3 regions of the Flavobacterium procerum genome follow, and region 2 is predicted to be linked to each of the others. Evidence: riboswitches for the same ligand, from Rfam matches in the RefSeq annotation. Region 2 holds a riboswitch; each other region holds the start of a gene.
The links. Region 2 has a riboswitch for cobalamin ahead of ACFFLS_RS03340 (TonB-dependent receptor plug domain-containing protein). Riboswitches for the same ligand answer to the same signal wherever they lie in the genome.

Region 1 (4,855 bases), on a different contig from region 2:
CACGAAGTCCGTTTATAAGCCTTCCATTGCTGTCATTATTTCTAAATCCTCTAATAGTTATATCATCATAAGTACTGAATTCGTTTACACCCGCCACATTTTTCCCTACATCTTTCAATCGAAGCGCCTGCTGGTCCTGAATTAATTCTTTTGTGACAAACGAAATACTCTGCGGTACGTCAATAACCTTCATTTCAAGTTTTGTCGCAGAAAAAGTATTGTCATTTTTGTATGAAGATTTTTTTCTTCCAGTAACTTCGACAGATTGAAGCTGATTAACAGATTCTATCATAAAAACTTCTGGCACCAGCGTTGTTTCATTATCTTTTAATTCGGCTGTTATTTCTTGTTTTTCAAAACCTGATCCCGAAAATATAAGTACAACTGATCCGGAATTTAAATTTTTTATTCGGTATTCTCCTTGAGAATCTGTCGTTGTAGAAATTGAACTTCCTTTAACTTTTATAGTGATTTGATCAAGGGAATTCATATTTGATGTTTTCACAGAACCTGAAATGCCAGAATTTTGCGAAAACATATAACTGCACATTAATGTGCATAATAGCATAAAAATCTTTGTGTTCATTATTTGGCTTGGTTAAAATTTGGCGCAAATATAAAACTGTTATTTTTATTTATTCTAAATAACTTAAATATTTTTTTATAATAAAAAAAGGTTCGGAAAATTTCCGAACCTACAATTTCTTTAACGTCTAAATTTACAGCATCTTAGAAGCCTCAACCAAACGTTTCAATTTTGCATGAGTAATTTCTATTGGCACGTGTCCGAAACCGCATTCGCTGGTCAATATTAAACGCTCAGCAGGAAAATAATCTAATGCCGGTTTTATGCGTTCACGAATCTCTTCAACAGATTCTAATTCATCACTACGCTGATCTATGACTCCTAATGCTAAATCACCTTTAAAATCCCATAAATCAAACAATTCCAACATATTGTAACTCAATGTGCAATGTTCCAGCATCAGTTCATCAACAGGAACCGCTTTAAAAGCTTCAACAAGATCCGTATATTTGGTAAAATAAACGCGTTTTCTTCTCGGATTACCTCCACAGACATGAAGTCCGATACGAACTTTTTTAGGAAGCGATTCAATCAATTCTGCTAAGATTTCGGCCGCCCAAAGACTTTCTTCCGGAGATTCTGTCCACATAGGCTCATCAAACTGCACGTGTTCACATCCAAGCGCTATGGCTTCAGCTATTTCATCTCTCAAAACATTTGCCCAAGCTCTGCATAAAGCCTGTCCGTCTGGATAAAGATCCTTGCGTTCGTTTACACTGAAACGATACAAAACATGAGGCCCAGTTACAGTAAGCTTTACATCAACACCAGCCGGAGCGGCATCGCGAGCAATTTTCCAATTTCGTGCCGTATCAAAACGCGGATTTTTAAGTTCTCCGATTATTCTCGGACATTCAATTCCGAAACCCGCAGTACCGAAAGTAACTTTTGGCATATCCTCAAAAGAAACTCCATCGATACGCTTCTGATAAAAATAATACATATTTTCCCTGTATCCTTCGCCATCTGTAATTGTATCAAGTCCTAAATCAGCCTGATCTTTTGCGGCCCATTTAATGTAATCATCAACTTCATTCTGATTCATAACGGGACGTTTCATGGTATCTTCCAGTTTTTCTGGACGCGGATAACTTCCGACTACTGTATTACGAAATCCTGACATCTTTATAATATTTTAATATAATTTGATTAATAATTGATTTGTTTTTGTCTGCTTCGGGCTTCCTCAATTTGAGCTCTTATCCCCTCTTCAAGTGAACGAGGCACAAAATCTATTTCTTCTTCCAATCGGCTACTGTCGCAACGGTCGACTAAGGATGTTCTAGGGACGCTTTCGTCAAATTCAAACTGTGCATCAGGAACAATATTTTGCACCGTCTGCATCAGCTCTTCAGCCGTAACAGAATGTCCTCCATTATTATAGGCAAAATGATTCAGTTTTGGTTTTAAAGAAAGCCTCACAAACTGTTCGGCAGCATCGTCGACATAAATCCAGCAGTCTCGTGCCTCTTTTGAAAAAGGAAGATTAACTTTTTTGCCAAGTGCAGGATTTGTTGCAAACTCGCAGGCCCAAAGAACAGATCCTCTCATTCTGCCGTCTCCGTAAACAATCGGCGGACGCATAGCCGCAATACTCACTCCTTTGTTTTTTACGTATTTTTGAGCTGTAAATTCGTTAAGCATTTTCATTACGCCATAGGTATAGAAATGATCATCAAGAGAACAATAATCTTGTTCTTTTACTGCATAATTTTCATCTCCGTAAGCACTATGATTTGCTCCATAAATCGTTTCGCTGCTTGCAAAAACAACACGAGACAAATTGTGTTGTACGCTCATATCAAATATGTTGATCATTCCCAGCATATTGACTGAAACGCCACGATGCTGGTCTGCCTCTACCTCAGCACTCATTAAATAAGCTAGATGAATGACATGTGTAATATCTGGAAACTGGTCAAAAACTTCTTTTACTTGTAGCTTGTCCGATACATCAAGATTGATAAATAATGTCTTATCAATCTGCTGCTGTATCTCAGCAATCTTAGAAGGGTCATTCTGATGTTTTAAGATTGCAATATCCTTTGTCCATTCAATATTCAAATTCAAGTCGGCTGCAATGACAGGAATTTTGCGTTCCCACAAATTGGCCACTACACGCGCACCAATAAACCCAGTGCCTCCAGTAACTAAAAATTTCATAAATTTATTTTGGTTTATGTTTAACTGTCCTGTAAATAATCTTAAGCAGAAAAGGCAAAGGCTAAACATACAGTAGAGAGTTCCAAGAACCAGATTGGTTTTGGTACAACTTTATATACTGATTTGACCTAAGCTCCTTATCGCGAAAGCATCGTCATTCAGATTAGGCAGGTATCCTGACTTGTAACAATTTTTATCGTCCTTCCCGCTTTTGGCAGTGGAGCTCGTGGATAAAAATCTTGATGTGTTACTTACAGTTGCGCGACAGTTCGTGATTTTCACACGATTCCCTTTTGATTCACAGCTAAGTAAAACCTAATCCGATCGATAAATTAGAGTAAAAACTAAAACAAAATATACAGCTTAACTCTCATGCAAAGTTATTCTTTAGAACAAAAAAATCTATTAAAAGCAATCAGATAAGACAATTCAGCTATTTTCTGCTCAAAAACAAGCATTATTTACTTTTTTAAATGTATTTTTGACACTTAAAAAGATTTTTACACTATGGAAGAACTGGATACTATCGATTTGCTTTTGTTAAAAATACTTGGAAACAATTCGAGCTACACTATAAAAGAACTGGCTTCTCAAGTTAATCTATCTCCTACTCCAGTATTGCAGCGTGTCAAAAGATTAGAAAACAACGGATACATAAAAAAATATATTGCTCTCATCGACCACGAAAAATTCAGTCATGGTTTTATTGTTTTCTGCAACATCAAACTCAAACAACATGATCGTAATATCGGCAACAGTTTTGTTGAAGATATTATGAAAATCGACGAAGTAGTTGAATGTTACAATATATCTGGAGATTATGATTTTATACTTAAAGTATTCGCTAAGGATATGAAGCATTATCAGAATTTCGTCTTTAACAAATTAGGCTCTGTAGAAAGTATTGGCAGCACACAGAGTACTTTTGTAATGTCAGAAATCAAAAACCTGCATAATATTACGATTTAAAACTCTATCTCTTAAAGTAGATTCAAAAATCAAGACTTACTAAAATTAGTTCTTTTTTCGAAAAACTATCAATACAGCACATCCATTTATCATTCTATCATTTGAAAAATTAATCAATTGATTTGAAAACAGCTGTAGACATTAACATTTTCAAGTTATATTTTACTTATTCGGGCTATGGCATAATACTTTCTTATTTTTTATATTTGCGCAAAAGGACTACCAAATATAAATATGATAAAGACAATAGAATTATTCGCGGGAGTAGGTGGTTTTCGAGTGGGCCTAGAAAGGGCAAACAAAATTATAAATAAGGATTTATATGATGTAATATGGAGCAATCAATGGGAACCTTCTACAAAAACCCAACACGCTTCACTTATTTACGAGCAAATATGGGGAAAAGAAGGCCATAGCAATATAAGCATCGAAGATGTCGAAATAAAAGACATACCCGACCACGATATGCTTGTTGGAGGATTTCCTTGCCAAGATTATTCTGTTGCAACCACATTAAAAAACTCAAAAGGCCTGCTTGGCAAAAAAGGAGTTTTGTGGTGGTCTATCCATAAAATACTAAGTGAAAAGAAAAACAAACCGAAATATCTTATTTTAGAAAATGTAGACAGGCTCCTTAAATCTCCGAGCTCTCAAAGAGGGAGAGATTTTGCGGTAATGCTAAAAGGACTTGACGAACTCGGCTATGCTGTAGAATGGCGCGTAATCAATGCATCTGATTATGGCTTTCCTCAAAGAAGAAGGAGAATCTTTTTTATAGGCTATCATAAAACATCAAAAACATATAAGAAAATCAAATCTGATGAGCTCGATAATTGGGTTTTATCAGAAGGAATTATGGCAAAGGGATTTCCAATTTCTGCCAATGCGATTTCTGAAAGTTATTTTGACATAAAAGGAGATTTAAAAGACATCAGCGACAATTTCGGTGTAGGTCAAAAAATATCACCATTTTTAAATTCTGGACTTCTTATAAACGGACATATCTACACTGCTAAAACGGTTCAGAATTTTGATGGAAAAAAGACCATCATTAAAGACATTTTAGTTGATGACAAAATTGTTCCCAAAGAATATTATATTTCGGAAGAAGAACTTGACAAATGGAAGTATTTAAAA
Region 2 (4,855 bases):
TCATAAAAAGAAAACATTTCAAGAAGAATATGATGAATTTATGATCAAGTTTGGCTTTAGACATACTTAAAAAAGTTTGGCTAAAGCCTTCATCTTTATCTTTAAACAAACCAACATCTAAAGATGTTGGCAACTCAAATTATATAATTATCTATTTGTTTTAAAAAAAATCTTTGAATGCATCCAGATTTATCTTGAGGATGTAAATTTGAAATCTAAAAATAGTTGTAGTCCAATCATTAAATTTCAAACAACACATCAATTACCGACATCTTTAAAATATTAAAACATCAACCTTGTAAAGAGGTTCTAGTGAAACAACTTAAGAAGTTAGGCTGAAGCCTTCATCTTTCTCTATAAAATAAACCAACATCTAAAGATGTTGGCAACTCAAATTATAAAGTTGTCTATTTTTTACAATTTTTCTTCTTTGAATTGCCTCCAGATTCATCTGGAGGATATAAATTTGTTTGCATGAAAAGGCTTTAGCCAAACAACCATAAACTAAATGAAAAAAGAACTCCATATTTTCTTTACTTGTTTAATGTTTTATACTCGGATTCCGTGCCTGAAAAACATCACACATAATCCCGATTATTTGAACAAAGCCACACGCTATTTCCCCTTTATCGGTTGGATTGTTGGCAGTATTTCTTTTTTCGCATTTTATATTTCATCATTATTTCTTTCAACCGAAACAGCTGTAATTCTGGCAATTATTGCATCTGTTCTAACTACAGGTGCTTTTCACGAAGACGGTTTTGCCGATGTCTGTGACGGCTTTGGCGGTGGCTGGACAAAGGAAAAAATCCTTATGATTATGAAAGACAGTGCAATTGGAGCCTATGGAGCTATTGGTCTTGTGCTTCTTTTTTTATTGAAATTCAAACTACTTGGCGAATCGGTTTTAGTTTTCGAAAGAAATGATTTGCTTCAGTTATTTCTATTGTTTGTCACAGCGCATTCTTTAAGTCGTTTGGCGGCAATCAGTATTATTTTCACACATGAATATTCTAGACAAGATGCATCGAGCAAAAGCAAACCTATTGCTAAACAATTTACTTGGAAAGAAGTTTTTGGAGCTTTTTTCTTTGGCTTGCTCCCATTATTGTTTTTTGGTTATTTCAACATTTTACTGCTTTGGCTAATCGTTCCGATTTTTATCACCCGATATTTTCTGGCTCGTTATTTCCAAAAATGGATTGACGGTTACACTGGTGACTGCCTGGGCGCAACACAGCAAGTATGTGAAGCGGTTTTTTATTTATCCTTTTTAGTTTTATGGAAATTTATCTAGTTCGTCATACCGAAACTGTGTGTGAAAAAGGAATTTGCTACGGACAAACCGATGTTAATCTGGCCGAGCCTTTTGATGCTGTTTTTGAAAAAATTCTTTCGAAACTGCCTTCAGAAGCGATATTGTTTTCAAGTCCGTTAAAACGTTGTGTAATTTTAGCAAAGCACATTCAGAAAAACATAAAAATCGTCTCCTACGAAGAAGACGAAAGATTAAAGGAAATGAATTTTGGTGATTGGGAAATGAGAAAATGGGACGATATTCCGCCCGAACAACTCAATCCCTGGATGGAAGATTTTGTGACAATACCCGTTTCTAATGGAGAATCTTTTACTGTTTTACATCAAAGAGTGATTCATTTTTTATCCGATAAACTCTCAGAATCCGAAATACCCGTTATAATAGTCGCTCATGCTGGAGTGATTAGAAGTATTTTGTGTCATCATACATCGACTGCCTTAAAAGACGCTTTTAATAGCAAGGTAGATTTTGGGGAAGTTATCAGAATAAAATTATAAATTCTCGTTTAGAATCAATATTTAATTGCATTTGAAGCCTAAATTTGAATAATCAATATTTTTAACTTTATCTTTGCAGCAAATTAAGGTTGTGTTTTAGTAAACACATTAAAAGGGAATCAAGTAAAAACTTGAGCTGTACCCGCAACTGTAAGCTTAATTCTGAAAAAGAATGCTTGTTGTAACTGCAAAACCACTGCTCGCTCCAAGTGAATGGGAAGGTAAACAACAAGACGCAAGCCAGGAGACCTGCCTTTGTAACAAAAATATCGAGCTCTCGGGAAAAAGAGTTTAGAAATTATGATTTTTAAAATACGTTTTACTTTTTTTCTTTTATTGCTGTGCCAATTTATATCGGCGCAAAGCGATTCTATTACCAAATTGAAAGAAGTCATAATTTCAGACAGTAATCTTAAAAAGTTTTCTTCTTCCCAGTCAATTCAAACCATAAGCGATTCTATTATCAATACCAATCAGCCGTCGCTGACTTCTCTTTTAAATTATAATACTGTAATTTATTTTAAAGAAAATGGTCTCGGAATGACTTCTGGTCCTTCTTTTAGAGGAACAACAAGCGCTCAGACCGCTGTTATTTGGAACGGAATCAATATCAATTCACAATTTTTAGGTCAGTCCGATTTTAATACAATCGGTACAAGAGATTTTAATTCGATTACGGTAAAAGCTGGAGGAGGCAGTATTTTGTACGGAAGTGGCGCAATAGGTGGTAGCATTCACCTTAATAATGACTTGAACTTTAAGAAAGGTTTTTCTAATCATTTGTTTTTAAGCGCGGGCAGTTTCAATACTTACAGCACCAATTATCGTGCATCGATTTCTTCAGATAAATTGAGTCTTCAAATCAGCATTTCTAGAAACAGTTCTGACAATGATTTTAAATATCCTGGAAATTCGAATCTAAGAAACATTAATGGTGAATACTATAACACAAGTATGAATACCGCTTTTGGTTATAAAATTAATTCTAAAAATACTTTAAAACTTTACAGCCAATTTTATGATTCTGAGCGTCATTTTTCATTGACGACTCCTACTGCTTCCAAAACAAAATACGACGATTTTAATACGCGAAACCTTTTAGAATGGGAAAGCAGACTGGGGCGATTTACTTCAAAATTAAGAGTGGCGCATATTGGCGAATCTTACAAATATTATCCAAGCATTACTTCCGATTTTTTCACATTCGGAAAAGTAGAAACCGCTATCGTCAAATATGATTTGGCTTTTGATGTAAATGACAAAATCAAACTTAATTCTATTGTAGATTACAGCAGCAACAAAGGTCACGGTTCGAGCATCAATGATGTTAGAAGAGAAATTGGTTCGGGAAGTTTGTTATTAAGCCATTTGGTAAGTGAAAAATGGGATTACTCTGTGAGTATTCGTCAGGAAATAACAGACAATTACGGAAATCCGTTTCTCTTTTCTTTTGGAACACGATACTTGTTGACTGATTTTTATCGAATAAAACTAAATGCTTCTAAAAATTACCGAATGCCGACTTATAACGACTTGTTTTGGGAAGGAAGCGGTAATCCAAATTTGAAGCCTGAAACTTCTTATCAGGGTGAAATTGGAAATGAGTTTTTCCTCAAAAATTTTTCTGTATCATTAACCGGCTATTACAACGACATTCAGGACTTATTGCGCTGGGTTCCTTCAGAAAGCAACAGCAATATATGGAGACCAGAAAATACCGACCATGTAAAAACGTATGGTGCTGAAGTTCTTTTAGAATGGAAAACAAAAATAAGCAATCACAATTTTACCGTAAACGGAACTTATGCTTATACGGTCTCAAAAAGCAAACAATTAATTGGCGGTGAATCGGTTTACAAACAGCTTATCTATGTGCCGTATCACAAACTGACAGGATCGGCATCGTACAATTGGACAAAACTTTCCTCTTACTTTCAATACCTATACAATGGTGAAGTTTACAGCACGCCGTTTAATAGCAAAGCTGGAATTGTAAAAGCCTACAGTGTTGCCAATATCGGCGCTGATTATGACTTTGGAAGAAAAAACAGTTTTAAGCTTGGTGCTCAAGTTTCTAATTTATTCAACAAAGATTATCAGCCGGTTATCAGTCGACAAATGCCCGGAAGAAATTATACTATATACATTAATCTAAATTTTTAAATACCATGAAAAGATTTAATAAGCTTTTTTTAACTGTCATTTTTGCTTCGGCTTTTTTTGCGTCTTGTAGCAGTGATGACGACAATACTCCAGAGCCACGTGGCAGTTATGATGGAGGAATATTTGTTGTAAATGAAGGAAACAATGGTACTCCAAACGGAACTATTGCTTACATCTCAGACGATCTTAAAGTTGAAAATGATGTTTTTAAATTGGTTAATACTGAAAAAGCAACTGGAGATACGCCACAAAGTATTGGCTTTAATGGAGATTTAGCTTATATCGTTACAAATGGTTCTAATAAAATTGAACTTGTTAACCGTTACACTTTTAAAAGTATTGCAACAATTACTACAGGTTTAAAAAACCCGAGATTTATTGCCTTTGCTAACGGAAAAGGATATGTTACCAACTGGGGAGATCCTGGTAGCTCAACTGATGATTATGTGGCCGTACTTGATCTTTCTTCAAATACTATAACTTCTACAATTCCTGTTGTGGAAGGTCCTGAAAAAATCATCGAAAATGACGGTAAATTGTACGTCGCGCATAAAGGTGGTTGGAATCAAGGTAATTCTTTAACTGTAATTAATACATCAACAAATACTGTAGCGACAAATTTTGTGGTTGGAGACGTACCAAGCTCATTAGTTAAAAACAACGGAACTTTATACATTTTATGTGATGGAAAACCATTTTATGCTGATGTAGAAACTGCTGGTAAAATTGTTAAACTAAGCTTAAGCAGCAATACCATTTCTTCTACAATTAATTTTCCTGAAAAAACACACCCTGGTTTCTTAGACATTGAAAACAACAAAATGTATTACACAGTAGGAAAAGAGATTTACTCTGCTGACCTAACTGCTTCTAGCTT
Region 3 (4,855 bases), on a different contig from region 2:
GTTTATTGCTTTTACAATGAATTTTATTTTACTTACTCCAACCGAATTTGCTGATTTATAGAATATCTATACTACTTTTGGCAAAAATTAAAAAAATGACAAAAGTTTATCTGGCAGTACTGGGCTTAATCAGTGCGGCTTTAAACGCTCAGGCACAAAACGATTCGATCATTAATATTGATGAAGTGATTATTCAGGATAACCGTTTCAGCACTCCGATTTCAAAGAAAAACCGAAATATATACGTTATTGATAAAACCGTAATCGAAAAACTTCCAGGACGATCCATTCAGGAAGTGCTTCAATATGCCAATGGTGTAGACATTCGTCAAAGAGGTCCTTTCGGAACTCAGGCAGATGTCAGCATAGACGGAGGAAGTTTCGAGCAAACAGTTGTTCTTTTAAACGGAACCAAAATCATTGATCCACAGACGGCACACAATATGCTTAATATCCCGATTCCGGTTGAGGTAATTGAGCGAATCGAAATTATTCGAGGTCCCGCAGCCTTTATTTATGGCGTAAACAGTCTTACAGGAGCTATTAATATTATAACCAAAAAGCCTACAGAATCTGGTGTTTTGGTAAGTTCCTATGCTGGTTCGAATTTTGAAAAAGATTCGCAAGATACGGGAGACACTTTTTTTGGAACCGGAATTCAGCTTGGAGCAGTTTTAAGTAAAGAAAAACACCAGCATTCGATTTTTGCTTCTCATGATAAAAGCAACGGATACCGCTACAATACCGCATTTGAGAATAATAAGATTTTTTATCAGGGAAATGTACAGTTGAATGATTCTAATGAAATTTTAAGTTCATTCGGTTATATCAACAATGGTTTTGGAGCAAACGGATTTTATGCTGCACCGGGTGACATAAATTCAAGTGAAGTAGTACAGACTACTTTTGCCAATCTCCAGTCGAAACATGCAATTACTGAAAACTGGAAAATCATGCCGAGAGTAAGTTACCGATACAATTATGACGATTATCGTTATTACGGTATTGCAAATCTGAATGCCGGCAGAAGCCAACACTATACCAATTCTATTGCGGCAGAATTGAATTCTACAGTAAAACTTTCTAAAGGCGAAATTGGTTTTGGTGCCGAATTTAGAAATGAGGATATTCATTCTTCAAACATTGGGGATCATGATCGTGATAATGTCGGGATTTATGCCGAATACAGAACAAATTTTTTCGAAAAACTAAGTGTAAATTTAGGGACTTATCTTAATTACAATTCAGATTATAAATGGCAGGTTTATCCTGGAGTTGATGCGAGTTATGAAATTACAGATGAATTCAAAATCATTGGTAATGTGGGTACAAGCCAGCGAATTCCGTCGTTTACAGATTTGTATTTAAAACAGACCGGAAATGTCGGAAATCCTGATTTAGATTCTGAAAATGCTTTTCAGAGTGAAATTGGTTTTAAATTCAACAGAAGAAAATTTACTTTCAATGCAAATTACTTCTACAGAAAAATAACCAATTACATCGATTGGACTCGAATGGTTACGACAGTAGCTTGGCAGAGTCAGAACACAGGCGACTTAAGCACAAATGGCGTAAATCTTCGCAGTACGTACAGAATTGATTTCTCTAAAGATTCGAGACTGAATTTTGTTTTAGGTTATTCGTATCTAGATGCCGAGTTCAAAAATTCTAGAACCGAAATTTATTCAAAATACCTGATTTCTTCATTAAAGCATCAACTGACCAATACGATCGACTTTCAATACAAAAAATTGTCGGTATTGTTTGCAACTCGTTTTAACGAAAGAGTCACTGGACCTTCTTATTGGATAAATGATTTCAGAATAAGTCAGTCTATAGAAAAGTTTACTGTTTTTGCAGATGCTCAAAATATATTCAACACTACTTATTATGAAGTTGGAGCAGTTCCGTTGCCTTCAAGATGGTTTAGTTTGGGTGTGAAATTTGTGACTTTCTAACGAAAAATAAAATATAGAAATCTACTTTAGGTGTTCAGTTTTTGAACACCTTTTTTTTGTTTTCAAAATTTTGTACAAGCCTTTTTTTAAGAGTTTGATTTTTGAAAACCTGTTTTTTATAAAGATAATACTATATTTGCGCCAGATTTTGGTCTGTTTTTATAAAATTTTTATTAAAAACAGTTAAAAGGGAATCAGGTGTAAATCCTGAACAGGCCCGCTACTGTAAGTTCTATACAAGTCTTTAAACAATTACTAATGCCATTGTTCCGCTTTGCGGGATGAGAAGGCCGTTTAAAGATGGAACAAGTCAGGAGACCTGCCAAGATCACATAGTTTGAGACTTTCGTGGTAAGAAGTTGAGCAACAAGAAACGACCTGTTATTAGGATAACGGGATTCTTTTCACATGGTTCTATATATCACAGAAAGTTTATTTAATTAAATTAGTGATGTTTAAAACCAAAGACTTTTTACTTTTTTTTGTTTTATTTTTTCCGTTTTTACTGTATTCGCAGGAAACGGCAGATAGTCTTCGTGTTTTAAAAGAAGTAATTTTAAAAGCCAAACCTTATCAGGAAGTTATTCCGGTTCAGACGCTTTCGGGTAAAATGCTCGAAAATCTGGCCAGTCATAATGTTGCCGATGCGCTTCGCTATTTTGCGGGAACACAAATAAAAGATTATGGTGGTTTGGGCGGACTAAAAACGGTTGATGTCCGTAATATGGGTACGCACCATGTCGGCGTTTTTTATGATGGAATCCAGCTTGGAAATGCGCAAAACGGCGTAACCGATTTAGGTAAATATTCTCTGGATGATATGGAATCGCTGACGTTGTATAACGGACAGAAAAGCGAAATATTCCAATCTGCCAAAGATTTTTCGGCAGCATCTACTATTTATTTGAGAACCAAAAGGCCTGTTTTTGAAGGAAGCAAAAAGAGCAATCTGCTTTTTCGTTTCAAGACAATGTCTATCAATTATTACGATCCTTCTTTTAGATGGGAACAAAAAATAAGCGATAAAGTAAGTTTCAGCCTCAGCTCAGAATACATAAAATCAAACGGAGAATTCAAGTTTAGATATACCCGAAAAAATCAGGATGGTTCTACCGCTTATGATACTACTGCGATAAGACATAACAGCGATATAGAAGCGCTTCGAATTGAATCTGGCCTTTACGGAAAAATAAAAAACGGTTCTTGGGATGCCAAAGTCTATTATTACGATTCAGAAAGAGGAGCGCCTGGTGCAATTGTAGAAAATAAGTTTTCGGATGGATTCAGACAATTCGACAAAAACTTTTTTGCGCAATCTTTTTTAGTCAAAGATTTTTCGGAAAAATATAAGTTTCAGGCCCGTGCAAAATATGCGTATGATTATACACATTACATTGCAAGAGATACGACAAATGTATTAGGCGAAATCGTAACCGAAGGTGCACAGTCTGATGACAGTTACTACCAGCAAGAAGTTTATTTTTCGGCTGTCAATATGTACAGCATTCTTCCTACTTGGGATGTTTCGCTTTCAACAGATTTTCAATACAATAAATTAAATGCCACAAGACGTGGTATTCAGACACAATTTTCTTTTCCGCAGCGTTATACGGCCTTGTTTTCTTTGGCAAGCTCTTATAGAATTGGAGGTTTTAAGGTTTTAGGAAATGTACTCGGAACTTTTGTTCAGGAAGAAGTTCGTTACAATGCCAAAGCTCCCGATAAAACCGAATATACGCCTGCCTTGTTTTTAGGGTATACGCCCTTTAAAAAACACGATTTCAATTTAAGAGCTTTTGCGAAACGCATTTTCAGGATGCCGACTTTCAATGATTTGTACTACACAATGGTAGGTTCCAGCACACTCAGACCTGAGTATATGAACCAATACGATATCGGTTTTACCTATAATTTACCTCAGAATCATTACTTTTTTGATAAACTTTCGTTTCAGGCAGATGCTTATTATACCGATACAAAAGACAAAATCGTAGCGGCGCCAACCGGAAATTTATTCCGTTGGATGATGACCAATATGGGACAAGTTCGAGGTAAAGGAATCGAAACGGTTTTGAATATCGGCAAGAACATCAATACACTAAGCTTAACAGCAAATCTGACTTATACTTACTCAGAAAGCCGTGACTTTACTAAATTCCGCGGATTAGAAATGTCTTCTTATGGAGACCAGATTCCGTACACGCCGTGGCACAGCGGTTCGGGGATTTTTAATGCTGGCTATAAATCGTGGAATTTTAACTATAGTTTTATTTATGTCGGAAAACGCTACAACGGAAATGTCAACAATATAAAAGTAAACGAAGTTCAGCCTTGGTATACACACGATTTAGCGGTACAGAAATCATTTGCCTTCAACGGTTATAAATTGAATACGGCTATTGAGGTAAACAATACGCTCAATCAGCATTATGAGGTGATCTACAATTATCCGATGCCAAGACGGACTTTTAAATTTATAATCAGTATAGCGTTATGAGAATCAGATTCATAAAAAAACTAATAAGCTTATTTATAGTTCTTGCTTTTGTTTCCTGCAGAGAAGACGAAACTATTTTTCTTTCTTCTGATAAAAGTGTCGCTGCTCCGAGAAGTGATGGAAATTTAGAAGGTTTTTATCTTCTTAACGAAGGCAATATGGGGATGAATCGTGCCAGTATTGATCTCTTTAATTACAGGACAGGAAATTATACTACCGATATTTACTCAGAAAGAAATCCGTCGGTTGTAAAAGAATTGGGTGATGTCGGAAACGATATTCAAATCTACGGAAACAAGGTTTATGCTGTCATTAATGTATCCAACAAAGTAGAAGTTTTAGAAAAATGGACTGCAAAACGCATCAAAAAAATAGACATTCCAAATTGCCGTTATGTGGC

Region 1: another riboswitch for cobalamin. It lies ahead of ACFFLS_RS11670 (NAD-dependent epimerase/dehydratase family protein); the one in region 2 lies ahead of ACFFLS_RS03340 (TonB-dependent receptor plug domain-containing protein).
Region 3: another riboswitch for cobalamin. It lies ahead of ACFFLS_RS24010 (TonB-dependent receptor); the one in region 2 lies ahead of ACFFLS_RS03340 (TonB-dependent receptor plug domain-containing protein).

The regions. Positions count from the first base shown of each region.
Region 1 is NZ_JBHLYW010000009.1:53,318-58,172, forward strand. Features, by position in the region: gene ACFFLS_RS11660 (TonB-dependent siderophore receptor) at 1-586, opposite strand, end outside; gene ACFFLS_RS11665 (hypothetical protein) at 720-1,709, opposite strand; gene ACFFLS_RS11670 (NAD-dependent epimerase/dehydratase family protein) at 1,736-2,749, opposite strand; cobalamin riboswitch at 2,899-3,083, opposite strand; gene ACFFLS_RS11675 (Lrp/AsnC family transcriptional regulator) at 3,257-3,718, shown strand; gene dcm (DNA (cytosine-5-)-methyltransferase) at 3,953-4,855, shown strand, end outside.
Region 2 is NZ_JBHLYW010000003.1:250,110-254,964, reverse strand. Features, by position in the region: gene tnpA (IS200/IS605 family transposase) at 1-70, shown strand, start outside; gene ACFFLS_RS03350 (adenosylcobinamide-GDP ribazoletransferase) at 509-1,297, shown strand; gene cobC (alpha-ribazole phosphatase) at 1,282-1,815, shown strand; cobalamin riboswitch at 1,885-2,086, shown strand; gene ACFFLS_RS03340 (TonB-dependent receptor plug domain-containing protein) at 2,116-3,978, shown strand; gene ACFFLS_RS03335 (YncE family protein) at 3,984-4,855, shown strand, end outside.
Region 3 is NZ_JBHLYW010000029.1:288,806-293,660, forward strand. Features, by position in the region: gene ACFFLS_RS24005 (TonB-dependent receptor plug domain-containing protein) at 96-1,958, shown strand; cobalamin riboswitch at 2,091-2,299, shown strand; gene ACFFLS_RS24010 (TonB-dependent receptor) at 2,410-4,455, shown strand; gene ACFFLS_RS24015 (DUF5074 domain-containing protein) at 4,452-4,855, shown strand, end outside.